Regions from separate parts of the Streptomyces sp. NPDC057010 genome, predicted to be linked through region 1. Evidence: riboswitches for the same ligand, from Rfam matches in the RefSeq annotation. Region 1 holds a riboswitch; each other region holds the start of a gene.
The links. Region 1 has a riboswitch for cobalamin ahead of metE (5-methyltetrahydropteroyltriglutamate--homocysteine S-methyltransferase). Riboswitches for the same ligand answer to the same signal wherever they lie in the genome.
Positions count from the first base shown of each region.

Region 2: linked by a shared signal. The riboswitch ahead of ACFTXQ_RS31125 (prenyltransferase/squalene oxidase repeat-containing protein) and the one ahead of metE (5-methyltetrahydropteroyltriglutamate--homocysteine S-methyltransferase) in region 1 are both predicted to bind cobalamin.
Region 3: linked by a shared signal. The riboswitch ahead of ACFTXQ_RS14195 (energy-coupling factor ABC transporter permease) and the one ahead of metE (5-methyltetrahydropteroyltriglutamate--homocysteine S-methyltransferase) in region 1 are both predicted to bind cobalamin.
Region 4: linked by a shared signal. The riboswitch ahead of ACFTXQ_RS33550 (ribonucleoside-diphosphate reductase subunit alpha) and the one ahead of metE (5-methyltetrahydropteroyltriglutamate--homocysteine S-methyltransferase) in region 1 are both predicted to bind cobalamin.

Region 1 covers NZ_JBHUSC010000075.1:5,695-12,791, reverse strand. Annotated here, with positions in the region: gene ACFTXQ_RS34025 (MerR family transcriptional regulator) at 1-274, shown strand, start outside; gene ACFTXQ_RS34020 (DUF6230 family protein) at 436-1,038, shown strand; gene ACFTXQ_RS34015 (DUF6114 domain-containing protein) at 1,029-1,451, shown strand; gene ACFTXQ_RS34010 (hypothetical protein) at 1,448-2,104, shown strand; gene ACFTXQ_RS34005 (metallophosphoesterase) at 2,140-2,907, opposite strand; cobalamin riboswitch at 3,032-3,261, shown strand; gene metE (5-methyltetrahydropteroyltriglutamate--homocysteine S-methyltransferase) at 3,432-5,750, shown strand; gene ACFTXQ_RS33995 (hypothetical protein) at 5,923-6,672, shown strand; partial or broken gene ACFTXQ_RS33990 (sigma-70 family RNA polymerase sigma factor) at 6,810-7,097, shown strand, end outside.
Region 2 covers NZ_JBHUSC010000057.1:118-7,214, reverse strand. Annotated here, with positions in the region: gene ACFTXQ_RS31135 (aldehyde dehydrogenase) at 1-1,393, opposite strand, end outside; gene ACFTXQ_RS31130 (MBL fold metallo-hydrolase) at 1,578-2,675, shown strand; cobalamin riboswitch at 2,756-2,896, shown strand; gene ACFTXQ_RS31125 (prenyltransferase/squalene oxidase repeat-containing protein) at 3,011-4,276, shown strand; gene ACFTXQ_RS31120 (SCO2322 family protein) at 4,276-4,932, shown strand; gene ACFTXQ_RS31115 (energy-coupling factor transporter transmembrane component T) at 4,929-6,224, shown strand; partial or broken gene ACFTXQ_RS31110 (ATP-binding cassette domain-containing protein) at 6,221-7,097, shown strand, end outside.
Region 3 covers NZ_JBHUSC010000011.1:141,201-148,297, reverse strand. Annotated here, with positions in the region: gene gcvH (glycine cleavage system protein GcvH) at 1-345, shown strand, start outside; gene glyA (serine hydroxymethyltransferase) at 360-1,616, shown strand; gene ACFTXQ_RS14210 (L-serine ammonia-lyase) at 1,807-3,189, shown strand; gene ACFTXQ_RS14205 (hypothetical protein) at 3,296-3,826, shown strand; gene ACFTXQ_RS14200 (flavodoxin family protein) at 3,832-4,545, opposite strand; cobalamin riboswitch at 4,660-4,857, shown strand; gene ACFTXQ_RS14195 (energy-coupling factor ABC transporter permease) at 4,886-5,581, shown strand; gene ACFTXQ_RS14190 (energy-coupling factor ABC transporter substrate-binding protein) at 5,581-5,946, shown strand; gene cbiQ (cobalt ECF transporter T component CbiQ) at 5,949-6,698, shown strand; gene ACFTXQ_RS14180 (ATP-binding cassette domain-containing protein) at 6,695-7,097, shown strand, end outside.
Region 4 covers NZ_JBHUSC010000071.1:14,740-21,836, forward strand. Annotated here, with positions in the region: gene ACFTXQ_RS33540 (hypothetical protein) at 1-154, shown strand, start outside; gene ACFTXQ_RS33545 (ribonucleotide-diphosphate reductase subunit beta) at 106-1,122, opposite strand; gene ACFTXQ_RS33550 (ribonucleoside-diphosphate reductase subunit alpha) at 1,122-3,500, opposite strand; cobalamin riboswitch at 3,640-3,771, opposite strand; gene ACFTXQ_RS33555 (GNAT family N-acetyltransferase) at 3,816-4,316, opposite strand; gene ACFTXQ_RS33560 (hypothetical protein) at 4,378-4,563, shown strand; gene ACFTXQ_RS33565 (Uma2 family endonuclease) at 4,509-4,934, shown strand; gene ACFTXQ_RS33570 (CstA-like transporter-associated (seleno)protein) at 4,986-5,183, opposite strand; gene ACFTXQ_RS33575 (carbon starvation CstA family protein) at 5,183-7,097, opposite strand, start outside.

The DNA of each region.
Region 1 (7,097 bases):
GCAGGGGGTGCCGCTCGCCGAGATCCTGGACGCGGGGGACTTCGTACAGGCGCAGGCGGCCGCGCTCGCGGACCGGTTCGTCGGACTGTTCCGGCGGCATGTGATCGGTGCGCAAGGGCTGGAGCGGCTTTCGGCCACGCAGCTCCAGCACATCACGGCGGCGGTGGCCGCACTGAGGCCGGTGGCCGGCGAGGTGGTGGCCACGGAGTTCGCGCGGGCGATGGCGCGCCGGGTCGACGCGGAGGTCGCCGAACTGCTGCGTACGGAGCAGTAGGAGTCGGCCGAAAGGGTGCGCTCGCACAACCTTGCCAACCACCATTGGCACTCTTACATTCAACTCGTCGGTAACAACGGTGCACAGCCGAAATAAGGGACGATCTCATGGCAGATTCCCCCGAGTTACCCGAGATTCCGAAACCGCTCGCATCCCCCGCAGTGCCCTACGGTGCCGGACGCGTCCGCTGGCGCCGGTTCGCGGTGCTGACCGTCCCCGCCGTCGCCGTCACCGCCGGCCTCGGCATCGCCCTCGCGCAGGGCGCGCTCGCCGCCTCCTTCGCCGTGTCGGGGCAGCAGTTCAAGGTGTCGGCGAAGAGCCTGGAGGGCGAGGGCTTCGCCCAGTACGGCAGCGTCGACGTCAACGCCCGCGAGGAGCTCATCCCCGTGGCGGTCACCGCCATCCGCGAGGCGAAGCTGAACAGCCTCTGCCAGTCCGTGGTCACCTCCCTGCCGGTGATCGGGGACATCTCACTCAACCTCACCGCCGGTCAGAAGACCCCGGTCGAGGCGAGCAACCTGTTCGTCGACGCGACGCAGCTCGCCGGCGACGCCGTGTTCTCCAACATCGAGATCGGGCGCGACGCCTCCACCCTCGACAAGGGGCCGGCCGAAGCCCAGGGGATGCAGGACCTCTTCGCCCAGCAGGCGGACCGGGTCAGCATCACCAACCTCCAGCAGACGGCGTGGGCGACCAACGCCGGCACCTTCAAGCTCTCCGGGCTCGCCATGGGCATCAGCAAGGGCAAGAAGGAATGCTTCTGACCCGCTGGCGGCGGTGGCGGCGCAGCCGGCCGTTCTGGGGAGGGCTCCTCGCGATCCTCGCCGGGACGGAGATCTGCCTCCTGCCGCTCGCACCACTGAAGGTCATGCTCCAGCAGGGGGTGGCGGGCATCCCCTCCGTGCTGATGGGCATCGTCATGATCGTGCTCGGGCTCACCGCCTGGTTCTCACCCCCGCAGCGGAACCTGTCCGGTGTCCTCACCACGCTGATCGCCACCGCGGCCCTGGTCCTGTCGAACCTGGGCGGGTTCCTGATCGGCACCCTGCTCGGGATCCTCGGCGGCGGCCTGATGTTCGCCTGGCAGCCGTACGCCGCCACGCCGCGCCCGGGCTCCTCCCCCAGCCCCACTCCCCCTCCCACCCTGCACCAGGATCCCCAAGGAGCACAGCCATGAGCCGTACGCGCACCGCGCTCGCCCTCGGGTTGGCCGCCGCCGGAGCCCTGTCGGTGGCCTCGGTCACCGCCACCGCCACCGCCGCGCCGTTGCCCGCGGCCGGGTCGACCACCGTCACCCCGGCCGGGCACTCCTTCAAGGCCACCCTCAGCGGGAAGGCCACCCTCAAGGCCGGGTCGGTGACGGTGACCTGTACGGTCTCCGTCTCCACCGGCACGGTGCCGGCCGCGCCCGGCAACCACAACGCCGCCGGGCCGGTCTCCTCGCCGATCTCGCCGCCGACGTACAGCTCCTGCACCTCCAGCATGCCGGGCGTGACCCCCACGGTCACCACCAGCGGCGCCTGGTCGGTGTCGATGCAGGACGGCTCCCCCGTCACCGCGACCATGACCGTGCCGGTCGGCGGGCTGGTGGTCAAGACGACGGGGCTCGCCTCCTGTACCGTCACGGCGGCGCCCACGGCCGCGGCCAACGTCGGCGGCACCTGGGCCAACGGCGCGCCGTCGAGCCTGACCTTCACCAACGCCTCCGTGCCGGTCAAGGTCACCGGCGGGTTCGGCTGCCCGACGAGCGCGACCTCGTCCACCTTCAACGCCGTCTACCTCGTCGCCGACACGACCGACCCGGCCCAGCAGATCACCGTGGGCCCCTGACCCCGCGCACGAGTGGCCCGCCGCGCCGGCCGCGCCTACGGGCGGGCCACGACCACCCGGTAGTGGGTCGTCAGCCGCCCGTCCTCGCCCAGCACGTGGAAGGCGACGGCGGGCGGCTCGTCGAGGTGGACGTGGTGGTCGGGTGCGGTCTGGACCTCCCAGGGGAGCCGCAGGGTGGAGACCACGCCCGGCGCGACCAGCAGCGGGCGCCCGGCGAAGGTGGTCGCCGCCGCGGTGTGGGCGTGCCCGCACAGGAAGGCCTTGAGGTGCGGGTGCCGCTCGGCCAGCGCCGCGAGCCGCTCCTCGCCGAACTGCCGGATCTCGTCCACGTACGGGGTGTGCAGCGCAGCCGGCGGGTGGTGGAAGGCGACCAGCACCGGGGTCTCCCGCGGCGTGTCGGCCAGTACGCCGTCCAGCCAGCCGAGCGTGGACTCCTCCAGCAGGCCGTGGTCCTCGCCGGGGACGGAGGAGTCGCACACCGCGAGCACGAACCCGTCCCCGCGCAGCACCTGGTCGACCGGTGCCGCGGCCGCGGCGGGCCCCTCCCCCAGCAGCCCCTGCCGGAAGGCGACCCGCTCGTCGTGGTTGCCGGGGCAGATGACCAACGGGTGCCGGGAGCGCAGCAGTTTGGCGGCTTCCTCGTATTCGGCGGCGGTGGCGTGGTCGGCTATGTCACCGCTGACCAGGACGGCGTCCAGGTCGTACGGCAGGCTGTCGAGGTACTCCATGACGGCGCGGGTGCGGTCGGCGGCCCGCGTGCCGCCGTCGAGATGGACATCGCTGAGGTGGGCGATCACGATCACGAGCGGTGACTCCTTCGTCTCTGATCAAGAGAAGTGATCATCCTAGTCAACAGGGCTGCCGGCTCCGGGGGCTTGGGACGGTCGGGCCGGAAATCGGCTCGTGGTTTCCACGCGTACAGCGGGTAGGCTTGTGAACGCAGCTGGTTCGCTCCCGTCCGCCAGGCGGGACGCGTCGCAAGAGGGAACCCGGTGGGAATCCGGGACTGCCCCGCAGCGGTGAGCGGGAACGACCGCCGTCATACGCACTGGGACCGGAACCGGTCCTGGGAAGCGACGGCCAGTAGGTGCCGCCTCTCGAAACAGAGGTCGGTGTGCCCGCGAGTCCGAAGACCTGCCCGTTGCCCGTGCGCGAACGACCGCGCACGGTTTCCCGGTGACCTCGTGGGCGGGTCGGCGTGCACCTCAGGCGGGTCTCCCGTCGCGTACCCAGCCGTACGCGACCCCGGCGGGCCGCCCGTTCCGGCACCCCTTCGCGCCTTCGGCCCTCACCGGGCCATGGAGACAGGCTCGCGAAGGAGAGTTCCGTGACAGACAAGTCCGCAGCCGCGGCAGCACGGCCCACCGTGTACGGCTACCCCCGGCAGGGTCAGAACCGCGAACTGAAGAAGGCCGTCGAGGGCTACTGGAAGGGCCGCGTCACCGCCGATGCCCTCCACCGCACCGCCCGGGACCTGCGCCGCTCGAACTGGCGGCAGCTCGCCGGGGCCGGCATCACCGAGGTGCCGACCGGCGACTTCTCATACTACGACCACGTGCTGGACACCAGCGTGATGGTCGGCGCCGTTCCCGCCCGGCACCGGGCGGCGGTCGCCGCCGACGCCCTCGACGGCTACTTCGCGATGGCCCGCGGCACCCAGGACGTGGCGCCGCTGGAGATGACCAAGTGGTTCGACACCAACTACCACTACCTCGTCCCCGAACTCGGCCCCGACACCGCCTTCACCGCCGACTCGGCCAAGCAGGTCGCGGAGCTGCGCGAGGCCCTCGCCCTCGGGCTGGCCCCGCGGCCCGTGCTCGTCGGCCCGGTCACCTACCTCCTGCTGGCCAAGCCGGCCCCCGGCGTCGCACCCGGCTTCCAGCCGCTGACCCTCCTGGACCGGCTGCTGCCCGTCTACGCGCAGGTCCTCGCCGACCTGCGGGCGGCCGGCGCCGAGTGGGTGCAGCTGGACGAGCCGGCCCTCGTCCAGGACCGGACCCCGGCCGACCTGGGCGCCGCGGCCCGCGCCTACCGGGAGCTCGGCGCGCTCACCGACCGGCCCAGGATGCTGGTCGCCTCGTACTTCGACCGGCTGGGCGACGCCCTGCCGGTGCTCGCGAAGGCGCCCGTCGAGGGCCTGGCCCTGGACTTCACCGAGCGGGCCGCCGGCAACCTCGCCGACCTCGCCGCCGTGGGCGGCCTGCCCGGCAAGCGCCTGGTCGCCGGCGTGGTCAACGGCCGCAACATCTGGATCAACGACCACGCGAAGTCCCTCACCACCCTGGGCACGCTGCTGGGCCTCGCCGACCGCGTCGACGTCGCCGCGTCCTGTTCCCTGCTGCACGTCCCGCTGGACGTCGCCGCCGAACGCGACATCGACCCGCAGGTCCGCCGCTGGCTGGCCTTCGCCCGGCAGAAGAGCGCCGAGATCACCACGCTGGCCCGCGGCCTGGCCCACGGTACCGACGCGATCGCGGCCGAACTCGCCGCCAACCGGGCCGACCTGGCCTCGCGGGCGAGCTCGGCGCTCACCCACGACCCGGCCGTACGGGCCCGCGCCGCCGCGGTCACCGCGGCCGATGCCCGCCGCCCGCAGCCCTACGCCGACCGGGCCCCCGCCCAGCGGGCCCACCTGCGCCTGCCCCCGCTGCCCACCACCACGATCGGCTCCTTCCCGCAAACCCCGGAGTTGCGCACCGCCCGCGCCGACCTGCGCGCCGGACGCCTCGGCACGGACGGCTACGAGGAGCGCATCGAGGCCGAGATCCGCGAGGTCCTCGCCTTCCAGGAGAAGGCGGGCATCGACGTGCTCGTGCACGGGGAGCCCGAACGCAACGACATGGTCCAGTACTTCGCCGAACAGCTGACCGGCTACCTGGCCACGCAGCACGGCTGGGTCCAGTCGTACGGGACGCGCTACGTCCGCCCGCCGGTCCTCGCCGGCGACATCTCCCGCCCCGACCCGATGACCGTCCGCTGGACCTCCTACGCCCAGGCGCAGACGGGCCGTCCCGTCAAGGGGATGCTGACCGGCCCGGTCACCATGCTGGCCTGGTCCTTCGTACGCGACGACCAGCCGCTCGGCGACACCGCCCGCAAGGTGGCCCTCGCCCTGCGGGACGAGGTGAACGACCTGGAGGCCGCGGGGACTTCGGTGATCCAGGTGGACGAGCCCGCCCTGCGTGAAACCCTTCCGCTGCGGGCCGACGGGCACGCCGAGTACCTGGCCTGGGCCACCGAATCGTTCCGGCTCACCACGAGCGGGGTCCGGCCGGAGACCCAGATCCACACCCACATGTGCTACGCGGAGTTCGGCGACGTCCTCCAGGCCATCGACGACCTCGACGCGGACGTCATCAGCCTGGAAGCCGCCCGCTCCCACATGCAGGTGGCGGACGAACTCGCGGGCGCGGGCTACCCGCGCGAGGTCGGGCCGGGCGTCTGGGACATCCACTCGCCGCGCGTCCCCTCCGCCGACGAGGCGGCCGCCCTGCTGCGCAAGGGGCTCCGGGCGATCCCGGCCGAGCGGCTGTGGGTCAACCCGGACTGCGGCCTGAAGACCCGCGGTTGGCCGGAGACCCGGGCCTCCCTGGAGCACCTGGTCGCGGCGGCCCACACGGTCCGCTCCGAGCTGACCTCCGGCTGACCGGTCCCGGGAAACCAGCGAGGGCCCGGCGGCATCCGGCCGCCGGGCCCCGCGGCACGTGGGGCACCTGGGGCACGCGATCCAGGCGGGATACAGAAGAAGTACAAGAATTGCTCAGATCGTGCGCACCCGGGTGCACCGCCCGGAATCGCGGTGCGAGGATGAGCCCGCCATGACACCAGGCCCCTGTTCCCGAGCCGCCCGGGCTGCGATGTTCGCAGCCGTCTGCGTGCTGCTCGCGGCCACCGGCCACCACCTCATGACCGCAACGGCCTTACCCTGGTGGGCCGTTGCCGCTGCGGGGGCCTGTACGACGGCCACGGCCTGGGGGTTGGCCGGGCGTGAACGCGGCCTGCCCACCGTCACCGCGGCGGCCGTGGCCGTCCAGGCGGCCCTCCACGCGGGCTTCTCCCTGGTCCAGGCCGCCGCCCAGCCGTCCCTGCCGGGCGTCGGCTCGTTCGCCGGGCGGTGGGGCGCGTACCTGGCCTGCGCGGGCGGACCCCGGACGTCGATGCCGGCCATGCCTGCGATGCCGTCGATGCCCTCGATGGCGGACACAGGCGCACACGCCCACGCCCACCACGCCCTGCACGGGATGGCGGCCACGTCTCCCTCCGGGATGGGCCCGGCCGACATGTCACCCGGCGGCATGTCACCGACCGGCATGCTGGCGGCCCACCTGCTGGCGGCCGTACTCGCCGGCCTGTGGCTCGCGTACGGGGAGCAGGCCGCCTTCCGGATCCTGCGCGCGCTCGCCGGGTGGCTCCAGGCGCCGCTGCGCCCGCTGTTCGGCCTGCCGCGGGTCCCGCACCGGCCGCACGTCCGGATACGCCGCGCCCGCCGGAACGCCGGCCTCCGGCAGCTCCTCCTCGTCCACGCCATCACCTCAAGGGGTCCGCCGACGGGAACCGCTGTCCTCTGACAGCCGGCTCCCCGAGCGCGCACCGGCCTCCGCGCCGCGCCTCGGGCATCGGCCATGCCCTCCGGCAGGCCGTACACCCATCACCGGCCTGCGGCGTGCCGCGCCGGACACCCCTTCACCGTAAGGACCTTGAGGCGATGACCCCTGCCCTCCTGCCCACCCGGCAGTCCCCCGCCGGCCGCACACCGGCCCGGCACACCCCCGATTCCGACGCGGCGGTGACGCGCCTGGCCCTCGCCGCGCGCGATGGAGACCCGGCGAAGGCCGACCGGTTCGTACGGGCCCTCCAGCGCGACGTCTGGCGCTACGTGGCCTACCTGAGCGCCGACCCCCAGGCGGCCGACGACCTCACCCAGGACGTGTTCCTCCGCGCGCTTGGCGCCCTGCACCGGTTCGAGGGCCGTTCCTCGGCCCGCACCTGGCTG
Region 2 (7,097 bases), on a different contig from region 1:
GGCCGAACTCCCGCCCCACACCGCTGTTCTTGTAGCCGCCGAACGGGCCGAGCATGTCCAGGCTGAAGGTGTTCACGTTGAAGGTGCCCGTCCGGATACGGCGGCCGAAGTCGATGCCGTGGTCCACGTCGCCGGTCCAGACGCTGCCGCTCAGGCCGAAGTCGGAGTCGTTCGCGATCCGGGCCGCCTCCTCCTCGTCCCCGTACGGGATCAGGCAGACGACCGGGCCGAAGATCTCCTCGCGGGCGATCCGCATGGAGTTGTCCACGTCGCCGAAGAGGGTGGGCTCCACGTACCAGCCCCGCTCCAGGCCCGCCGGACGGCCGCCGCCCGCCAGGACCTTCGCGCCCTCCTCCTGGCCGATGCGGATGTAGTCGAGGGAGCGCTGCTGCTGGCGCCGGGCCACGAGGGGGCCGAGCTGGGTCGCCGGGTCGAGGGGGTCGCCGACGACGAGCGCGCCGGCGGCCGCCGCGAGGGCGTCGGCGATCTCGTCGTAGCGGCCGCGCGGGGCGAGGACGCGGGTCTGGGCCACGCACGCCTGGCCGTTGTTCATCCAGGCGGCCGGGACGATCCCGGCGATGGTGGTCTCCAGGTCGGCGTCCGGGAGGATGACGGCGGCGGACTTGCCGCCGAGTTCGAGGGTGACGCGGGTGAGGTTGCGGGCGGCGACCTCCATCACCCGCTTGCCGGCCGCGACCGAGCCGGTGAAGGCGACCTTGTCGACGCCCGGGTGACCGACCAGGTACTCGCTGACCTCCCGGTCGGCGGGCAGGATCGACAGCACGCCCTCCGGCACCCCGGCCTCGCGGGCGATGTCGGCGAGGATGAAGGAGTCCAGCGGGGACTCGGGGGACGGCTTGAGGATGACCGCCGAGCCGCTGAGCAGCGCCGGGGCCAGCTTGGCGGCCGCCACGAACTGCGGGACGTTCCACGGGATGACGGCCGCGACGACGCCGACCGGCTCGCGGCGCACCAGGATCGGGCCGAGCACGCCCTGGCGGTACTCCTCGTACGGGTAGGCGCGCGCGACGGTGATCGCGGCGTCGTAGACCATCATCGGGCCGAGCGCCTGGGCGAGGACGCTCCAGGAGTACGGCGATCCGTTCTGGGAGCTGATCGAGCGGGCGATCTCCTCGTGCCGGACGGCTATGGCGTCCTTGATGCGGGTGACGACGGCGATCCGCTCGTCGAGGGACATCCGGGGCCAGGGGCCCTCGTCGAAGGCCTTGCGCGCGGCCTCGACCGCCCGGTCGACGTCCGCCTTGGAGGCGTGCGGCACGGAGCCGATGACCTGCTCGGTGTGGGGGGAGACGACCTGGATCGTGTCGGTGCCCTGCGGATCCGTCCATTCCCCGCCGATGAACAGTTGTCCGTGTTCCACGAGCTCGGTCATGGCTGATGCCTCCTGCGGCTTGGCGTTCCAGAACTGATACCAGTTCTAGTTGGAGGAGTCCACGGCCAGGACGGAACAGCCGGGAAGATCCAACGACTAGTCAGGAGCCCTTGAAGATGGTCGACTTGGGCTACCAGTTCAAGTGGAACAAGTTCTCGTTCCAGGAGCCAGACAGGGGGACCTCATGCCAGAGGACAGGTCACAGGACATCCCGCGAACCACTCCGCAGGACGCCCCGCAGGACGCCCCGCACGTGACCGACCACGGCGGCGGGGTGTGGGCGGTCAAAGTCCCCATCCCCGACAATCCGCTCGGCCACACCCTGGTCCACGTCCTCGACACCGACCGCGGCCCGGTCCTCGTCGACACCGGCTGGGACGACCCCGCCTCGTGGGACACCCTCGTCGCCGGCCTCGCCGCGCTCGGCACCGCCGTCGCCGACGTCCACGGCGTCGTCATCACCCACCACCACCCCGACCACCACGGCCTGTCCGGCAAGGTCCGCGAGGCCTCCGGCGCCTGGATCGCGATGCACGCCGCCGACACGGAGGTCGTCGTACGGACCCGGGGCGCCGAGCCCGGCGTCTGGTTCGACTACATGAGCGAGAAGCTCGCCGCCGCCGGAGCCCCCGAGGAGCACATCGCCCCGCTGCGCGCCGCCCGCGCGAGCGGCCGCATGCGCACCCTGCCCGGGCTGCGGGCCGCCGTGCCCGACCGGGAGATCGTCCCCGCCGAGCTGCTGCCCCTCGCCGGGCGCCGGCTCCGCGCGATCTGGACCCCGGGCCACACCCCCGGCCACGTCTGCCTGCACCTGGAGGAGGAGCACCCGGCGAACCTCCCCGGCAACGGCCGCCTCTTCTCCGGCGACCACCTCCTGCCCGGGATCTCCCCCCACATCGGCCTCTACGAGAACCCGGAGGACACCCGCGTCACCGACCCGCTCGGGGACTACCTCGACTCCCTCGAACGCATCGGCCGCCTCCGCCCCGCCGAGGTGCTCCCCGCCCACCAGCACGCCTTCACCGACGCGCCCGCCCGCGTACGGGAGCTGCTGGACCACCACGAGGAGCGGCTCACCGGCCTGTGGGCGCTGCTGGCCGAGCCGCTCACCCCGTGGGGGCTGGCGGAGCGGATGGAATGGAACCGGCCCTGGGAGCAGATCCCGTACGGCTCCCGCAACATCGCCGTCTCGGAGGCCGAGGCCCACCTGCGGCGGCTGGTGAAGCAGGGCCGCGCGGAGGCCGTCCCGGGCAGCGACCCGGTGACGTACCGGGCCCTGTGAGCCGCGCCGCCGGGCCCCGCCGGGCCCGCCGGTAAGGGGCGCTGCCGCCCGGCGCCACCGGGCACGCGGGCTACGGGCCGGTAGAGTGAGGCCGTCGTCCACACTTTCGTACGGGGGGAAGCCGGTGCAATTCCGGCGCTGACCCGCAACCGTGACCCACCCCCGGCGCCACACCGGCGCCGCCCGGGCGGGGAGCCGGAATGCCCCGTACCGTCAGTGCGCGGCTCGCGTCGCCGGGGCCCCCGGCGGCCGGCACCGTCGAGGTAAACGGAGCCGGAGCCCGGTGCCTGTGCGTGCCTGCCTCCCGCTCCCCAGCAGGAGAGGCACCCGCCCCCATGATCGTCCGCCGCAGCGCCGCCGCGCTCGCCGCCTCCGCCGTGCTGTGCGTGGGCGCGGCCCCCGCAGCCCTCGCCGACACCGCGCCGCCCGCCTCCCCCTCCGCGCCGCCCGTGATCCCCTCCGGGCTCTACGGCAAGAACGACCCGACGTACGACGGCGTGTGGCGGCAGTCCTTCGCGCTGCTCGCCCAGGACACCGTCGGCATCAAGCCCGCCGCGCAGGCCGTGGACTGGCTGACCGGCCAGCAGTGCGCGAACGGCGCCTTCCCCTCCTTCCGCGCCGACACCGCCAAGGCCTGCGACGCCTCGACGTTCATCGACTCCAACGCCACCGCGGCCGCCGTACAGGCGCTGGCCGCGGTCGGCGGCCACGACGAGACGGTGAAGAAGGCCGTCGGCTGGCTGAAGTCCGTACAGAACGCGGACGGCGGCTGGAGCAACAGCCCCGGCGGCGCCATGGACACCGGTACGGACGCCATCTCGACCGGCATCGTGATCAGCGCCCTGGTGGCGGCCGGCGAGAAGCCGGCCGAGGTCAAGTCGAAGACCGGCAAGTCGGCGTACGAGGGCCTGCTCCCCTTCCAGCTCGGCTGCACCGCCGAGCCGGCCGCCGACCGGGGCGCCTTCGCGTACCAGCCGGCCGACGGCAAGCTGCCCGCCAACGCCCACGCGACGGCCGCGGCGGTGCTGGCCGGCCTCGGCAAGGGCGCGGCCGTCGTCCCGACCGGTACGGACACCCCCGCCGCGGCGCTGACCTGCCCGGCGGCGGACCCCGCCGACCCTGCGGCCGCCGCCCAGGGCGGGGCCGGCTACCTGGCCGAGGCCCTGAAGAAGGACGGCCACCTCACGGCCGTCACCCCGGGCGCAGACCAGCCGACCCCGGACACCGGCAACACCGCCGAGGCGGTGATCGCCCTGGCCGCGGCCGGACACAAGCAGTCGGCGGCGGGCGCGCTGGAGTGGCTCAAGGGCAACTCGGCGCCGTGGGCGAAGGGCAGCCCGGCGGCCCTCGGCACGCTGATCCTGGCCGCGCACGCGACGGGCACCGACCCGAAGTCCTTCGGCGGCGCCGACCTGGTCTCGGAGCTGAACGCGACCGGCCCCGCCCCGCAGGGCGCGGACACGAGCGCGACCGAGGTGAAGAGCGAGAAGGGCGAGGGCTCCGGCAACCAGAACGTGTGGTGGATGATCGGCGCGGGCGCCGCGGCCGGTGTCGGCATCGGCATCCTGCTGAGCGGCCGCCGGAAGAAGAACCGGCTCTGATGCGCCGCGTTCCCGTACCGGCCCTCGCCCTGGCCCTCGGCCTCGTGCTGACCCTGCTGGCCGCCGCGCCGGCGCTGGCGTCGAGCTACCGCTACTGGTCGTTCTGGGACGGCGCCGGCGGAACGTGGGCGTACGCCACCGCGGGGCCGTCGACGGCCCGCCCGGCGGACGGCTCCGTGCAGGGGTTCCGCTTCGCCGTGAGCAAGGACGCCGGGGACCAGGCGGCGCAGCCGCGGGCCGCGGCCGACTTCGGAGCCGTGTGCGGGGCCACCGCGCCGGTGGAGGGCCGCAAGCGGGTGGCGGTCGTCGTCGACTTCGGCGTCCCGGCGGACGCCCCGGCGGGCGACGCCCCGCCGCAGGCGGAGCCGCGCACGGCCTGTGCGCAGGTGGCCCCGGAGGCCACGGCGGCCGAGGCCCTGGCGTCGGTCGCGAAGCCGCTGCGCTACAACGGCGCGGCCCTGCTGTGCGCGATCTCGGGCTACCCGGAGCAGGGCTGCGGCGAGCCGATGGCCGACGCCCCGGCCCCGTCCGCCGTCCCCTCGGCGGACGGCGACACCGGCGGCGGCCCGTCCGCCGGGCTGCTCGCGGGCCTCGCGGCGGTGGCCGCCCTCGCCGCGGCCGCCGTCTGGCAGTCCCGCCGCCGCCGCTCCCGATGACGCAGCCACCAGGCGGCACCCGGCCGGGGCCGGCCACCCGCGGTCGACCCACGACCCGCACGGGTGGTGCGGGTGGGTATGCCGGCCGGCCGCAGGCCGGCCGTACCCCCACCGGAGCCGCACCCGGCGACGGGACCCCGCCCCGGCGGAGCCGCCCCGCGGCGCACGACCCCTCGCAGGGGCCTACGTACAAAAAATGGAAGGCTCCCGAGGCCCGCCGCGCGACGTCCCTGCACGCGGGAGCCTGGTGGCTGTGGGCCCTCGGTCTCGCCACCGCCGCCTCCCGGACCACCAACCCGCTGCTCCTCGGCCTGATCGTCGGCGTCGCCGGCTACGTGGTCGCGGCCCGCCGCAGCTCCGCCCCCTGGGCGCGCTCCTACGGGGCCTTCCTCAAGCTCGGCCTCTTCGTCATCGGCCTGCGCCTCCTCTTCTCCATGCTGCTCGGCTCCCCCATCCCCGGCACGCACCTGCTCTTCACCCTCCCGGAGGGCCCGCTCCCCGCCTGGGCGCAGGGCATCCGCTTCGGCGGGAAGGTCACCGCCGAGCAGCTGGTGTTCGCCTTCTACGACGGCGCGAAGCTGGCCGCCCTCCTCGTCTGCGTGGGCGCCGCGAACGCCCTGGCCAATCCGGCGCGGCTGCTGAAGTCCCTCCCGGCCGCCCTGTACGAGGCCGGGGTCGCCGTGGTCGTGGCCATGACCTTCGCGCCGAACATGGTCGCGGACGTCGCCCGGCTGCGGACCGCGCGCCGGCTGCGCGGCCGCCCCACGGGCGGGGTGAAGGCCATCCTCCAGATCGGCCTGCCGGTGCTGGAGGGGGCCCTGGAGCGTTCGGTCGCGACGGCCGCGTCGATGGACGCGCGCGGCTACGGGCGTACGGCGCAGGTCCCGCCCGCCGTCCGGCACACGACCAACGTCCTCACCCTCGGCGGCCTGCTCGGCATGTGTGCGGGCACGTACGGGCTGCTCGCCGCGGAGGGCGCCGCCTACGGGCTCCCCGTGCTCGGCATCGGCCTGGCGGCGGCGCTGGCCGGGCTGCGGCTGGGCGGGCGCCGGTCGGTGCGGACCCGGTACCGGCCCGACCGGTGGGGCGTGCGCGCCTGGCTGGTCGCCGGCTCGGGTGCGGCCGTCGCCGCGCTCCTCATGTACGCGGGCTCCGCCGATCCCGAGGGCCTGCGGCCGGGGGTGGTCCCGCTCGTCGCGCCCGCGCTGCCGCTGTGGCCGGCGGCCGCGGTCCTGATCGGCCTGCTGCCCGCCTTCGTGGCACCCGTACCGCCCAAGGAGGCATCCCCGTGATCCGCTTCGAGCAGGTCTCCGTCAGGTACGACGGCGCGGCCGGTCCCTCGCTCCAGGGCGTCGACCTGGTGATCCCGGAGGGCGAGCTGACGCTGCTGGTCGGCCCGTCGGGCGTCGGCAAGTCCACGCTGCTGGGGGCGGTGTCCGGGCTCGTACCGCATTTCACCGGGGGCACGCTGCGGGGTCGGGTGACGGTGGCGGGCCGTGACACCCGCACGCACATGCCGCGGGAGCTGGCGGACGTGGTGGGGACGGTCGGCCAGGATCCGCTCGCGCACTTCGTGACGGACGTGGTGGAGGACGAGCTGGCGTACGGGATGGAGTCCCTGGGCCTGGCACCCGCGGTGATGCGGCGCCGGGTGGAGGAGACCCTGGACCTCCTCGGCCTGAACGAACTGCGCGACCGGCCGATCGCCACCCTCTCCGGGGGGCAGCAGCAGCGGGTCGCGATCGGCTCGGTCCTGACGACGCATCCGCGGGTCCTGGTCCTGGACGAGCCGACCTCGGCGCTGGATCCGGGGGCGGCGGAGGAGGTGCTGGCCGTGGTGCAGCGGCTGGTGCACGACCTGGGGACGACGGTCCTGATGGCGGAGCACCGGCTGGAGCGGGTGGTCCAGTACGCGGACCGGGTGCTGCTCCTGCCCGCCCCGGGCGCGGCCCCCGTCCTCGGCACCCCGTCCGAGGTCATGGCGGTCTCGCCGGTCCACCCGCCGGTGGTCTCCCTGGGCCGCCTTGCGGGGTGGTCCCCGCTCCCCCTGTCGGTCCGCGACGCCCGCCGCCTGGCCGCGCCGCTCCGCCACCGCCTGGCTCCCGCCGGGGTACCCGGTCCTGCGACCCACCCGTCCGCCCCGGACCCCGCGCCTCAAACGCCGG
Region 3 (7,097 bases), on a different contig from region 1:
GAGTGGCTGTCGGACGCCGAGGACGGCGTCGCGACGGTCGGCATCACGGAGTTCGCGGCCAACGCGCTCGGTGACGTCGTCTACGCCCAGCTCCCCGCCGTAGGCGACACGGTGACCGCGGGCGAGACCTGCGGCGAGCTGGAGTCGACCAAGTCGGTCAGCGACCTGTACTCCCCGGTCACCGGCGAGGTCGTCGAGTTCAACCAGGACGTCGTGGACGACCCGGCCCTGGTGAACACCGCCCCGTTCGAAGGCGGCTGGCTGTTCAAGGTGCGCGTCGCGGAGGAGCCGGCCGACCTGCTCTCCGCCGAGGAGTACGCCGCGCTCACCCACTCCGACAACTGACCCAGGGACTCCTGATGTCTGTGCTGAACACCCCTCTCCACGAGCTCGACCCGGACGTCGCCGCCGCCGTCGACGCCGAACTCGTGCGCCAGCAGTCGACCCTCGAAATGATCGCGTCGGAGAACTTCGCTCCGGTCGCCGTCATGGAGGCCCAGGGTTCGGTCCTGACCAACAAGTACGCCGAGGGCTACCCGGGCCGCCGTTACTACGGCGGCTGCGAGCACGTCGACGTGGTCGAGCAGATCGCGATCGACCGCATCAAGGCGCTGTTCGGCGCCGAGGCCGCGAACGTCCAGCCGCACTCGGGTGCGCAGGCGAACGCCGCCGCGATGTTCGCGCTGCTGAAGCCGGGCGACACGATCATGGGCCTGAACCTGGCCCACGGCGGTCACCTGACCCACGGCATGAAGATCAACTTCTCCGGCAAGCTCTACAACGTGGTCCCGTATCACGTCGACGAGACCGGCGAGGTCGACATGGCCGAGGTCGAGCGCCTCGCCAAGGAGTCCAAGCCGCAGCTGATCGTCGCCGGCTGGTCCGCCTACCCGCGCCAGCTGGACTTCGCCGCCTTCCGCCGCATCGCGGACGAGGTCGGCGCGTACCTGATGGTCGACATGGCGCACTTCGCCGGCCTGGTCGCCGCGGGTCTGCACCCGAACCCGGTGCCGCACGCCCACGTCGTCACCACCACCACGCACAAGACCCTCGGCGGTCCGCGCGGCGGTGTCATCCTGTCGACGCAGGAGCTGGCCAAGAAGATCAACTCCGCGGTCTTCCCCGGTCAGCAGGGCGGCCCGCTGGAGCACGTGATCGCGGCCAAGGCCGTCTCCTTCAAGGTCGCGGCCTCGCCCGAGTTCAAGGAGCGCCAGGAGCGCACCCTGGCCGGCGCGAAGATCCTCGCCGAGCGCCTGGTCCAGGACGACGTCAAGGCCGTGGGCGTGGACGTCCTCACCGGCGGCACCGACGTGCACCTGGTCCTGGTCGACCTGCGCAACTCGGAGCTGGACGGCCAGCAGGCCGAGGACCGCCTCCACGAGGTCGGCATCACGGTCAACCGCAACGCCATCCCGAACGACCCGCGGCCGCCGATGGTCACCTCGGGTCTGCGCATCGGTACGCCGGCCCTGGCCACCCGCGGTTTCGACGCCGAGGCCTTCACCGAGGTCGCCGAGATCATTGCGCAGGCGCTCAAGCCGACCTACGACGCCGCGGACCTCAAGGCGCGCGTCTCCGCGCTCGCCGCGAAGTTCCCGCTGTACCCGTCGCTCTAGGCAGCGGCTCGGAAGGGCCCGGCCTTGTTCCGCACAGGGCCGGGCCCTCCTCATGACCAGGGCCCGGGTGGATCTTCGAGCGCGGACGAGCCGTTCACCTCGCCACGTTAAGCTCGTCTGTCGGACAAAATCCGAACAAACCGCCTCTCCTGCCCCCTCCCACCCCACGAGCAGACAAGGGAGTCCGCCAGTGGCCATCTCCGTCTTCGACCTCTTCTCCATCGGCATCGGCCCGTCCTCCTCCCACACGGTCGGCCCGATGCGCGCGGCACGCATGTTCGTGACGCGGCTGAAGAAGGACGGCGTACTCGCCCAGACGGCCTCCGTCCGGGCCGAGCTGTTCGGCTCCCTCGGGGCGACGGGCCACGGCCACGGCACCCCCAAGGCGGTGCTGCTGGGTCTGGAGGGCCACTCCCCCCGCACGGTGAACGTGGAGACGGCGGACGACGAGGTCGAGCGCATCCGCAAGAGCGGCCGCCTGCGCCTGCTGGGCGCGGAGATAGGCGACGTGCACGAGATCGCCTTCGACGAGCCGAACCAGCTGATCCTGCACCGCCGCCGCTCGCTGCCGTACCACGCGAACGGAATGACGCTCTTCGCGTACGACGCCGCCGGCGCCCCGCTGCTGGAGAAGACCTACTACTCGGTAGGCGGCGGTTTCGTCGTGGACGAGGACGCGGTCGGCGAGGACCGGATCAAGCTCGACGACACCGTGCTGAAGTACCCCTTCCGCTCCGGCGACGAGATGCTGCGCCTCGCGAACGAGACCGGCCTGTCGATCTCCTCCCTGATGCTGGAGAACGAGAAGGCCTGGCGCACCGAGGAGGAGATCCGCGAGGGCCTCCTGGAGATCTGGCGGGTCATGCAGTCTTGCGTCTCCCGGGGCATGTCCCGCGAGGGCATCCTCCCGGGCGGCCTGCGCGTCAAGCGCCGGGCGGCCTCCACGGCGCGCCAGCTGCGCACCGAGGGCGACCCGATGATGCACCGCAGCGAGTGGACGACGATCTACGCGATGGCCGTCAACGAGGAGAACGCGGCGGGCGGCCGCGTCGTCACCGCCCCCACCAACGGCGCGGCGGGCGTCCTGCCGGCGGTCCTGCACTACTACGTGAACTTCGTGCCGGGCGCGGACGAGGACGGCGTGGTCCGCTTCCTCCTCGCCGCGGGCGCGATCGGCATGCTGTTCAAGGAGAACGCCTCGATCTCCGGCGCCGAGGTCGGCTGCCAGGGCGAGGTCGGCTCGGCCTGCTCGATGGCGGCCGGCGCCCTGGCCGAGGTGCTGGGCGGCACCCCGGAGCAGGTCGAGAACGCCGCCGAGATCGGCATGGAGCACAACCTGGGCCTGACCTGCGACCCGGTCGGCGGCCTGGTCCAGATCCCGTGCATCGAGCGCAACGGCATGGCGGCCGTCAAGGCGGTCACCGCCGCGAAGATGGCGATGCGCGGCGACGGCAGCCACAAGGTCTCCCTGGACAAGGTCATCAAGACCATGAAGGAGACCGGCGCCGACATGAAGGTCAAGTACAAGGAGACGGCCCGCGGCGGCCTCGCGGTCAACGTCATCGAGTGCTGATCCGGTAGCTCCGCGACAGGGGACGCAGGGGGCGGAACCAAAGGTTCCGGTCCTGGCGTCCCCTGTTGTGTACCAGTCCCCGTCTCTCGTGAATCGAGGGGACGTCATGATCCACACGCATCTCCGCCGGATCGTGGCCCTGGCCTCCGGTGTCCTGCTCACCGCCGGACTCGCGCTCGCCGCTCCGGCCGCCACCGCCACCACGACCACCACCGGCACCACCACCCCGGCACAGACCCGGACCGCACTGGTGGTCAACGCCCGCTGGGGCGGGCACCCCGCCTTCGACCGGATCGTCATCGACCTCCGGGGCCACGTGCCCCCGGTCACCGTCACCTCCGTCCCCCGGCTGGTCTACGACGGGTCCGGCAAGCCCGTACCGCTGCCCGGGAAGTCCTTCCTGCAGATCCGCTTCCACCCGGCCGCCGCGCACGACGACGCCGGCCGGTCCGTCTACAAGGGCCCCAAGCTGGCCAGGATCCATCTGCCGGTCCTCAAGGGCCTCGCCCTCACCGGCGACTTCGAGGGGTACGTGACCTTCGGCGCCGCCTTCGACACCACTCCGTACTACCGCACCTTCGTCCTGCACTCCCCCGAGCGGTTCGTCATCGACATCGCGCGCCTGAACCGCTGCTAGCACCGTCAGCGGTGCTCGGGGTTGGGGAAGTCGAAACGGCAGCCGGCGTCCCACAGCGAACGCTGGTTGCCGTGCGCCGGGATCCCGCCCGCCCGCTTGAGGAGGGCGGCCAGGTGCATGAGGTTCCACGACATGAAGGTGGTGTTGCGGTTGGTGAAGTCGTTCTCGGGGCCGCCCGAGCCCGGGTCGAGGTAGGAGGGCCCGGGTCCGGCCTCGCCGATCCAGCCCGCGTCGGCCTGCGGTGGGATCGCGTAGCCGAGGTGCTGGAGGCTGTAGAGGATGTTCATGGCGCAGTGTTTGACGCCGTCCTCGTTGCCGGTGATCAGCGCGCCGCCGACGCGCCCGTAATAGGCGTACTGACCCTGCTCGTTCAGGATCGAGGAGCAGGCGTAGAGCCGCTCGATGACCTGCTTCATCACCGAGCTGTTGTCGCCGAGCCAGATCGGCCCGCAGAGCACGAGGATGTCGGCGTCCATGATCCGGCTGTAGAGGACCGGCCACTGGTCGCTCTCCCAGCCGTGGTCGGTCATGTCCGGCCAGACGCCCGTGGCGATGTCGTGGTCGACGGCCCGGATGAGCGAGGTCCGGACGCCGGCCGACTCCATGACGGCGCGGCTCTTGTCGATCAGGCCTTCGGTGTTGCTGGTCTCCGGCGAGCGCTTGAGCGTGCAGTTCACGTAGACGGCGGTGAGGTCCGGGTACGAGTAGTCGGCAGCCACACCCCCAGCCTCCGCGGGTGGGGACCGCGCCGCCACCCGGCCGCGCCCGTCCGGGGAACGCCCGCCCGGCCGGCCGCGCCGCGTGCCCGAGTTGTGACCGGTCCGCGCGGCCGACTAGGGTCAACGGGCCTTGGTGTTCGGGAAACCGGTGGGAAACCGGTGCGGCCCTCGCCACTGTGATCGGGAAGTCCGGCTCCACTCCCCAGCGGGAAGCCACTGGGCCCGCGCGGGAGACCGCACGGCCCCGGGAAGGCGGGGACCGGGCATGAGCACCCGTGAGCCAGGAGACCGGCCGGGGCGCGTTGTCCATCCACGAGGTGCTGGAGAGGTCTCCCCACTCATGCATATAGCCGAGGGGTTTCTGCCCCCTTTGCACGCGGTCGCCTGGGGCGCCGCGTCCGCTCCCTTCGTCGTACACGGCGTGCGCGCCCTCACCCGTGAGGTGAAGGCCAACCCGGAGAGCACGCTGCTGCTCGGAGCGTCCGGCGCGTTCACCTTCGTCCTGTCCGCGCTGAAGATCCCCTCCGTGACGGGCAGCTGCTCCCACCCCACCGGGACGGGACTGGGGGCCATCCTCTTCCGGCCGCCGATCATGGCGGTCCTCGGCACGATCACCCTGCTCTTCCAGGCACTGCTGCTGGCCCACGGCGGGCTCACCACCCTCGGCGCCAACGTCTTCTCCATGGCGATCGCCGGCCCCTGGGCGGGCTACGGGGTCTACCGCCTGCTGCGCAAGACCGGCGTGCCGCTGCTCGTGACCGTGTTCTTCGGCGCCTTCTTCGCCGACCTGGTCACCTACTGCGTCACCTCCGTCCAGCTGGCGCTGGCCTTCCCCGACGCGGCCACCGGGTTCACCGGCTCGCTCGTGAAGTTCGCCGAGATCTTCGCGCTGACCCAGATCCCGCTCGCGGTGAGCGAGGGCCTGCTGACCGTGCTCGTGATGCGGCTGCTGATGCAGTCCAGCAAGTCGGACCTGGTCCGGCTCGGCGTCGCGAAGCTCACCCCGGCCGGGTCGAAGCAGGAGGCGGCGGCCTGATGTCCAGGAACGCGAAGATCAACACGCTGCTGCTGCTCCTCGTCGCGGCGCTGGCCGTGCTCCCGCTCGCGCTGGGGCTGGGTGACGACAAGGAGGAGCCGTTCACGGGCTCCGACGCGCAGGCCGAGTCGGCCATCACCGAGCTGGAGCCCGACTACGAGCCGTGGTTCTCGCCGCTGTACGAGCCCCCGTCCGGGGAGGTGGAGTCGGCGCTGTTCGCCCTCCAGGCGGCCCTGGGCGCGGGCGTGCTCGCCTACTACTTCGGCGTCCGCAAGGGCCGCCGTCAGGGTGCCGCCGCTGCCGCTGCCGCCGCGGGTGCGGCCGAGGGTTCGGCGTCGGCCGCCGTCCCCGCGCCGGAGGCGTAGGGGTGCTGCCGATCGACGCGGCGGCGCACGCCGGCCGCTGGCGGCGCCGGCACCCGCTGGAGAAGGCCCTGCTGGGCATCGGGCTGACCGTCACCGCGGTGTGCCTGCCGCCGTGGCCCGGCGGGCCGCTGGTCGCCGCCGCCACCCTCGCCGTGCTCCTCGGGCCCGCCGGGGTGGCCGGGCGGCAGCTGTGGCGGGCCTTCCGGATCCCGCTCGGGTTCTGCTTCACCGGGGCGCTGCCGCTGCTGTTCGCCGTCGGCGGGCCCGACGGGTTCGTCGCCCTGGCCCCCGACGGGCCCCGGCAGGCTGTGGAGCTGCTGCTGCGCACCTCGGCGGCCTCCCTCGGCGTGCTGCTGTTCGCGTTCACCACCCCGGTCTCGGACGTGCTGCCGCGGCTGGTGCGGGCTGGGGTGCCGGCCCCGGTGGTGGACGTGGCCCTGGTGATGTACCGGATCGGGTTCCTGCTGCTCGACTCGATCGCCCGCGTCCGCCAGGCACAGGCGGCCCGCCTGGGCACCACCGGCCGGGCCGCGGCGTGGCGTTCGCTGGCAGGGCTCGCCGCGACCTCGTTCGTACGGGCCTTCGACCGCGCGGCGCGGCTCCAGTCGGGCCTGGCCGGGCGCGGCTACGACGGCACGCTGCGGGTGCTCGTACCGGAGGCGGCGCTGTCCTGGCGGTTCCTCGCGGCGTCCGGCGCGCTGCTGGCGGCCCTGGTGGCCATGACCCTCGTACTGAAGGAGCTGTACCTGTGAGGCCGTTGGTGGAACTGGTGGGCGCGGGCTACGCGTACGAGGACGGGCCCGCCGTGCTGTCCGGGGTGGACTTCGGGATCGCCGAGGGCCGGGCGCTGGTCCTGCTGGGCCGCAACGGCAGCGGCAAGACCACGCTGATGCGGCTGCTGAGCGGGGGCCTGCGGCCGGGCTCGGGCGCGCTGCGGCTGGACGGCGAGGCGGTGACCCACGACCGGGCCGGCCTGACCCGGCTGCGGACGGCGGTGCAGCTGGTGGTCCAGGACCCGGACGACCAGCTGTTCGCGGCCTCGGTGGAGCAGGACGTGTCCTTCGGGCCGATGAACCTGGGGCTGCCGGTGGCGGAGGTCCGCGAGCGGGTCGATTCCGCGCTGGCCGCGCTGGACATCGCGGGGCTGCGGG
Region 4 (7,097 bases), on a different contig from region 1:
CCTCCTCGCCCCGGCCCTCTACGGCCTGGCCCGGGAACGCAGAATCGACCGCCAACTGCGCGAGGCAGCCGACGGCCGATCCGGTGTCCTGGTGCTACGGACGCGTCAGAAGTCCTCGTCCAGGTCGACCGTGCCCTCCACCGCGACCTGGTAGGCCGACGGGCGGCGCTCGAAGAAGTTGGTGAGCTCCTGGACGCCCTGGAGCTCCATGAAGGAGAACGGGTTCGACGAGCCGTACACCGGCGGGAACCCGAGGCGGGCCAGGCGCTGGTCCGCGACGCACTCCAGGTACTCGCGCATCGACTCGGTGTTCATGCCCGGCAGGCCGTCGCCGCACAGGTCGCGGCCGAACTGCAGCTCCGCCTCCACGGCCTCCTTCAGCATGTCGGTGACCTGCTGCTGGAGGGCCTCGTCGAAGAGCTCCGGCTCCTCGTTGCGGACCGTGTCCACCACCTGGAACGCGAAGTCCATGTGGCAGGTCTCGTCCCGGAACACCCAGTTCGTCCCCGTGGCCAGGCCGTGCAGCAGGCCGCGGGAGCGGAACCAGTAGACGTAGGCGAAGGCGCCGTAGAAGAACAGGCCCTCGATGCACGCCGCGAAGCAGATCAGGTTCAGCAGGAAGCGGCGGCGGTCGGCCTGGGTCTCCAGGCGGTCGATCTTCTCGACCGAGTCCATCCACTTGAAGCAGAACTGCGCCTTCTCGCGGATCGACGGGATGTTCTCCACCGCGTCGAAGGCCGCGGCGCGGTCCTCCGGGTCGGGCAGGTAGGTGTCGAGCAGCGTCAGGTAGAACTGGACGTGCACGGCCTCCTCGAACAGCTGGCGCGACAGGTACAGGCGCGCCTCCGGGGAGTTGATGTGCTTGTACAGGGTCAGGACGAGGTTGTTCGAGACGATCGAGTCGCCCGTCGCGAAGAACGCGACCAAGCGGCCGATCATGTGCTGCTCGGCCGGCGTCAGCTTCGCGAGGTCGGCGACGTCCGAGTGGAGGTCGACCTCCTCCACCGTCCACGTGTTCTTGATCGCGTCGCGGTAGCGCTCGTAGAAGTCCGGGTAGCGCATCGGGCGGAGCGTGAGCTCGAAGCCCGGGTCCAGGAGGTTCTTCTTGTCGGTGGAGCTCATTACTGGCAGGCCTCGCAGGACTCGGGGTTCTCAAGGGAGCAGGCCAGCGCGTCGGCGTCGACGGCCTGCGGGAGGGCCACGGGGGTGGTGGCGGCCTGCGCGGCGCGGGCGATCTTCGTCGCCGGGCGCGAGCGCAGGTAGTACGTGGTCTTCAGACCCTGCTTCCAGGCGTACGCGTACATCGAGCTGAGCTTGCCGATGGTCGGCGTCTCCATGAACAGGTTCAGGGACTGGCTCTGGTCCAGGAACGGGGTACGGGCCGCGGCCATGTCGATCAGGCCGCGCTGCGGGATCTCCCACGCCGTGCGGTACAGCTCGCGCACCTCGGCCGGGATCCAGCCGAAGCCCTGCACCGAGCCGGAGGAGTCGCGCAGCGCCTCGCGGGTCTGCGCGTCCCACACGCCGAGCTGCTTCAGCTCCTCCACCAGGTAGGCGTTGACCTGGAGGAACTCACCGCTGAGGGTCTCGCGCTTGAAGAGGTTGGAGACCTGCGGCTCGATGCACTCGTACACGCCCGCGATCGAGGCGATCGTCGCCGTCGGGGCGATCGCGAGGAGCAGGGAGTTGCGCATGCCGGTCTTCGCGACCCGGGCGCGCAGCGCGTCCCAGCGCTCCGGCCAGTTCAGCGCCACGTCGTAGTGGTCCGGGTGCAGGACGCCCTGGGCGGTGCGGGTCTCGGCCCACGCCGGGAGCGGGCCGCTGCGCTCGGCGAGGTCGCAGGACGCCTCGTACGCGGCCAGCATGATCCGCTCGGAGATCTTCGTCGACAGGGCCTTCGCCTCGGGGGAGTCGAAGGGGAGCCGCAGCTTGAAGAAGACGTCCTGGAGGCCCATCGCGCCCAGGCCCACCGGACGCCACTTGGCGTTGGAGCGGCCGGCCTGCTCGGTCGGGTAGAAGTTGATGTCGACCACGCGGTCGAGGAAGGTCACGGCCGTCCGGACGGTCTCGTCCAGGCGCTCCCAGTCCAGCTCCCCGCCGGCCACGAAGGCGCCCAGGTTGACCGAGCCGAGGTTGCAGACGGCGGTCTCGCCGTCGTTGGTGACCTCGATGATCTCGGTGCAGAGGTTGGAGGAGTGGACGACCGTGCCGGGCAGCGCGGTCTGGTTCGCGGTCCGGTTGGAGGCGTCCTTGAAGGTCATCCAGCCCTGGCCGGTCTGCGCGAGCGTGCGCATCATGCGGCCGTACAGGTCGCGGGCCGGCATGGTCTTCTTGGCGAGCCCGGCCGCCTCGGCCTTGACGTACGCGGCGTCGAAGTCGGCGCCGTACAGGTCCACCAGCTCGGGGACGTCGGCCGGGGAGAACAGCGACCACTGGCCGTCCGCGTTCACGCGGCGCATGAACTCGTCCGGGATCCAGTGGGCGAGGTTGAGGTTGTGCGTACGGCGCTGGTCCTCGCCGGTGTTGTCGCGCAGCTCCAGGAACTCCTCGATGTCCGCGTGCCAGGTCTCCAGGTAGACGGCGGCGGCGCCCTTGCGGCGGCCGCCCTGGTTCACGGCGGCGACGGAGGCGTCCAGGGTCTTCAGGAACGGCACGATGCCGTTGGAGTGGCCGTTGGTGCCGCGGATCAGCGAACCGCGGGCGCGGATGCGGGAGTACGACAGGCCGATGCCGCCGGCGTGCTTCGAGAGGCGGGCGACCTGGTGGTAGCGGTCGTAGATCGAGTCGAGCTCGTCCAGCGGGGAGTCCAGCAGGTAGCAGGAGGACATCTGCGGGTGCCGGGTGCCGGAGTTGAAGAGCGTGGGGGAGGACGGCAGGTAGTCGAGGCGGCTCATCAGCCGGTAGAGCGAAGCCACTTCCTCGACGGCGCGCACGCTCTCGTCCTCGGCGAGGCCGCAGGCCACGCGCAGCATGAAGTACTGCGGGGTCTCGATGACCTGGCGGGTGATGGGGTGGCGCAGCAGGTAGCGGCTGTGCAGGGTGCGCAGGCCGAAGAAGCCGAACCGGTCGTCCGCGCCCTCGGCGAGAGTGTGTTCCACCAGCGCGTCCAGGCGGGCCGCGTGGGTGCGGACGAACTCGGCCGTGCGGTCGGCGATGAGCCCCTCGCGGTGGCCGACCTCGACGGAGGCGGAGAAGGAGGTGGCGCCCTGGCCGGCGGCCTCGTCGGCGACGGCCAGCGTCAGCAGCCGGGCGGCGAGCCTGGAGTACGCCGGGTCCTCGGAGATCAGCCCGGCGGCGGCCTCGGTGGCCAGCCCCCGCAGCTCGGCCTCGTCGGCGGCGGCGCTGCGGCCGCGCAGCGCGGCGGCGGCGACCCGGCCGGGGTCGGCGTCGGGGAGGTCGGCCGTCAGCTCGGTGAGGGTACGCAGCAGCGTGGCCCCCGGGCCCTCGGTGTTGTCGCCTGAAACGGACTCGGCGCGCGGTGCGGAAGGCGCGATGGTCACGGCGGGAGCTCTCCCTCGCTCGGCCCGGCGTCGGCGGGCAGGGCACGGGGAGGCGCATGCGGGCGCGACAGGTCGCGCACACCGCACGGCGTCCACCGGCCCAACCGCGAGGCCCGGACGTATCGGCACCCGGTTCGGTCGAGCCGGGCGCACTGTCGGCAGGTCTTCGGACTTGCGGGTGCACCGATGGGTGCACTTCATACCGTTGCGGGACAGTTCCGGATTCACACCGGATTCCCCTGCGGCGACAGCAGGCATGAGCATACATGTGGGGGCCGTGTCCTGTGCGACCCCCTAGATGTTGTGTCGCCGTGGCTACAGTTCGAGACCGTACGTAAGCAGAGTGAGGGCGGGGAACGGCGCCCAGTCCCGCGCGGGGGTCCGTACGAAGCCGAGGCGTTCATAGATCCGGTGGGCGGCCGGCATGTCATCCGACGTGGACAGCACGAGGCGCCGTACGCCGTCGAGGGCCCGGGCGCGGTCGATGCAGGCTCGTACCAGTGCCTCGCCGGCCCCCTGTCCGCGGCCCTCCCGGGCGACGGCCAGCATCCGGAACTCGGCTTCGTCGGACTGCGCGATGTCGCGGAAGGAACTCCCGGGCGGGGCGAAGGCCACACCGCCGAGCAGCCGGCCGTCGCTCCGCACGGCGACCAGTATCTCGCTGTCGGCGGCCCGCCCGGCCACGTCCCGCAGCCGCGCGAGGTACGGGTCCTCCTCGCCGTAGGTGAGCAGCCCGTCCCCGAGGTAGGCCCGCGCGGTGATCTCCCCGAGCTCCTCGTACTCCGCCGGCAGCGCCTGCCTGATCACGATGTCCATGCGGTCGAGTGTGCCGGACACTACCCTGACGGGCATGGGCACCCGAGGGGATCGACCCCACATGCTTCCCGAAGAGTTCGAGGCGGTGGCGCGGATCGCCGCCCGCGTGGCGCAAGGGCTGCGGCTCGAGTTCATCGACGGGCGACTGAGCGTCAAGGCCCGGCATGACGGGAATCGGGGGAGGGTGGCCCAGTGGCTGACGCGCGGCTTGCTCGAGGCGAGGCCGGAGCTCTTCCTGCATGCCTGAAGGGACTGCGGGTACAGACGGATCTCGCGTGCCGTGCCACGGCCGACGGCGCGTTGGCGCCGAGCGAGGCGTTCGCAGGACAGGGTGAATGGGGCGACCCGAAGCCGGTGCTCATGGTTGCCGAGGTCACCTCGTACGACCGTGAAACCGACCGGCGCAGCCGGGTCGACAAGCCCCGGGCCTATGCGGAGACCGGTATCCCTGTCTATCTGCTGGTCGACCGGGACAACGGCCTGGTTGCCGTCCACAGCGAGCCCGACGGGCCGCGGTACGAGCTGGTGCGCAGCATTCCGTTCGGCAAGGACGTCGAGCTCCCCGACCCCGTCGGCGTCACCCTCCGGACCGAGCCCCTCAAGGACTGGGTGCGTTGAGCCCACACGCGCCGAAGGGCCCCGCCGGGGGGCGGGGCCCTTCGTGTGTGTTCAGCAGCAGCGGAAGCCCTCGCGGGGGTCCGCCTCGCGGGCGTCCGTGCGAGCCCGCTCGAACTCGCGGCGGGTCGGGACCGCGGCGTGCGGGTCGTGGGAGCGGGCGTGGGCGACGTGGCGGTCGTACGCCGCCTCGCCCGAGAACTCCCGTACGTAGTACCGGGCCCGCTCCAGCGCGCTGCGCAGGCGGCTCATCAGGCCACCGGCTCCTTCGGGCGTCCGCCGCCCGAGTCGAGGCCCGCCGCGGCGAGCTCCGCCCGCTCCTCGGCGGTCGGGACGAGCCCGGCCGGGGCGATGATCTTCGACTCGGTCCACGGGACCTCGGAGAGCCTCACGGACTCGGGGCTGCTGATGGCCTTGAAGCACGTCCGGGCCGCGTCCGCCAGCACGATGATGATCAGGATCGCGAACAGCGCCGACAGCGCGCCGTCCACCGTGGCGTTGGTGACCACGGTGTGCATGTCGTCCATGTTCTTCGCGGGCGGCAGCACCTTCCCCGCGTCGATCCCGGTCTGGTACTTGTCGCGCTGCGCGAAGAAGCCGACCTTCACGTCCTCCGAGAAGATCTTCTGGTAGCTGGCGGTGAGCGTGACGGCCACGTCCCAGGCCAGCGGAACGCCCGTCACCCAGGCCCACTTCAGCCGGCCGGACTTGACCAGCAGCGTGGTGCAGACGGCCAGGGCCACCGCGGCCAGCAGCTGGTTCGCGATGCCGAACAGCGGGAAGAGCTGGTTGATGCCGCCGAGCGGGTCCTTGATGCCGACCCACAGGAAGTAGCCCCAGCCGCCGACGACGATCGCGCTCGCCAGCCAGACGCCCGGCTTCCAGCTGACGTTCCTGAAGGACTTGTGCACGTTGCCGAGGGTGTCCTGGAGCATGAACCGCCCGACGCGGGTGCCCGCGTCGACCGTCGTCAGGATGAACAGCGCCTCGAACATGATGGCGAAGTGGTACCAGAAGGCCTTCATGCCGGCGCCGCCGATGACGGCCGAGAAGATCTCCGACATTCCGAGTGCGAAGGTCGGCGCGCCGCCCGTACGGGACAGCAGGCTGGCCTCCTCGACGTCCTTCGCCGCCTGCGCGAGGGCGTCCGGGGAGATGGCGAAGCCGAAGTTGGTCACGGCCGCGGAGGCGGTCTCGACCGTGGTGCCGATGACACCGCCGGGGGAGTTGACGGCGAAGAAGAGGCCGGGCTCGATGATGGTGGCCGCGATCATCGCCATGATGGCGACGAAGGACTCGGTCAGCATGGCGCCGTAGCCGATGACCCGGACCTGGGTCTCCTTCTGGATCATCTTCGGGGTGGTGCCGGAGGAGACCAGCGAGTGGAATCCGGACAGGGCGCCGCACGCGATGGTGATGAAGACGAACGGGAACATAGAGCCGGCGAAGACCGGGCCGTCGCCGCGGGTCGCGAAGTCGGTGACCGCGGGCATCTTCAGGGTCGGCATCGCGATGACCACGCCCACGGCGAGCAGGGCGATGGTGCCGACCTTCATGAAGGTGGAGAGGTAGTCGCGGGGCGCGAGCAGCATCCACACCGGCAGCACCGACGCGACGAAGCCGTACGCGATCATCCAGATGACCAGCGTCTCCTTCTCCAGGGTGAAGGTCCCGGCGAGGGAGGACTCGGCGACCCAGCCGCCCGCGACGATGGCGAGCAGCAGCAGCGCGACTCCTATCACCGAGACCTCGGTGACCCGGCCCGGCCGCAGCACGCGGAGGTAGAAGCCCATGAAGAGGGCGATCGGGATGGTCATGCCGATGGAGAAGACGCCCCACGGGGAGTGCGCGAGCGCGTTCACGATGACCAGCGCCAGCACGGCCAGCAGGATGATCATGATGGCGAACACGGCGACCAGGGCGGCGGCTCCGCCCACGGGGCCGATCTCGTCCCGCGCCATCTGGCCGAGCGAACGCCCGTCACGGCGGGTGGAGAAGAACAGGGTGACCATGTCCTGGACGGCGCCCGCGAAGATCACGCCGGCGACGATCCAGATGGTGCCCGGCAGGTAGCCCATCTGGGCGGCGAGCACGGGACCGACGAGCGGGCCGGCGCCGGCGACGGCGGCGAAGTGGTGGCCGAAAAGCACCCGCCGGTCGGTGGGG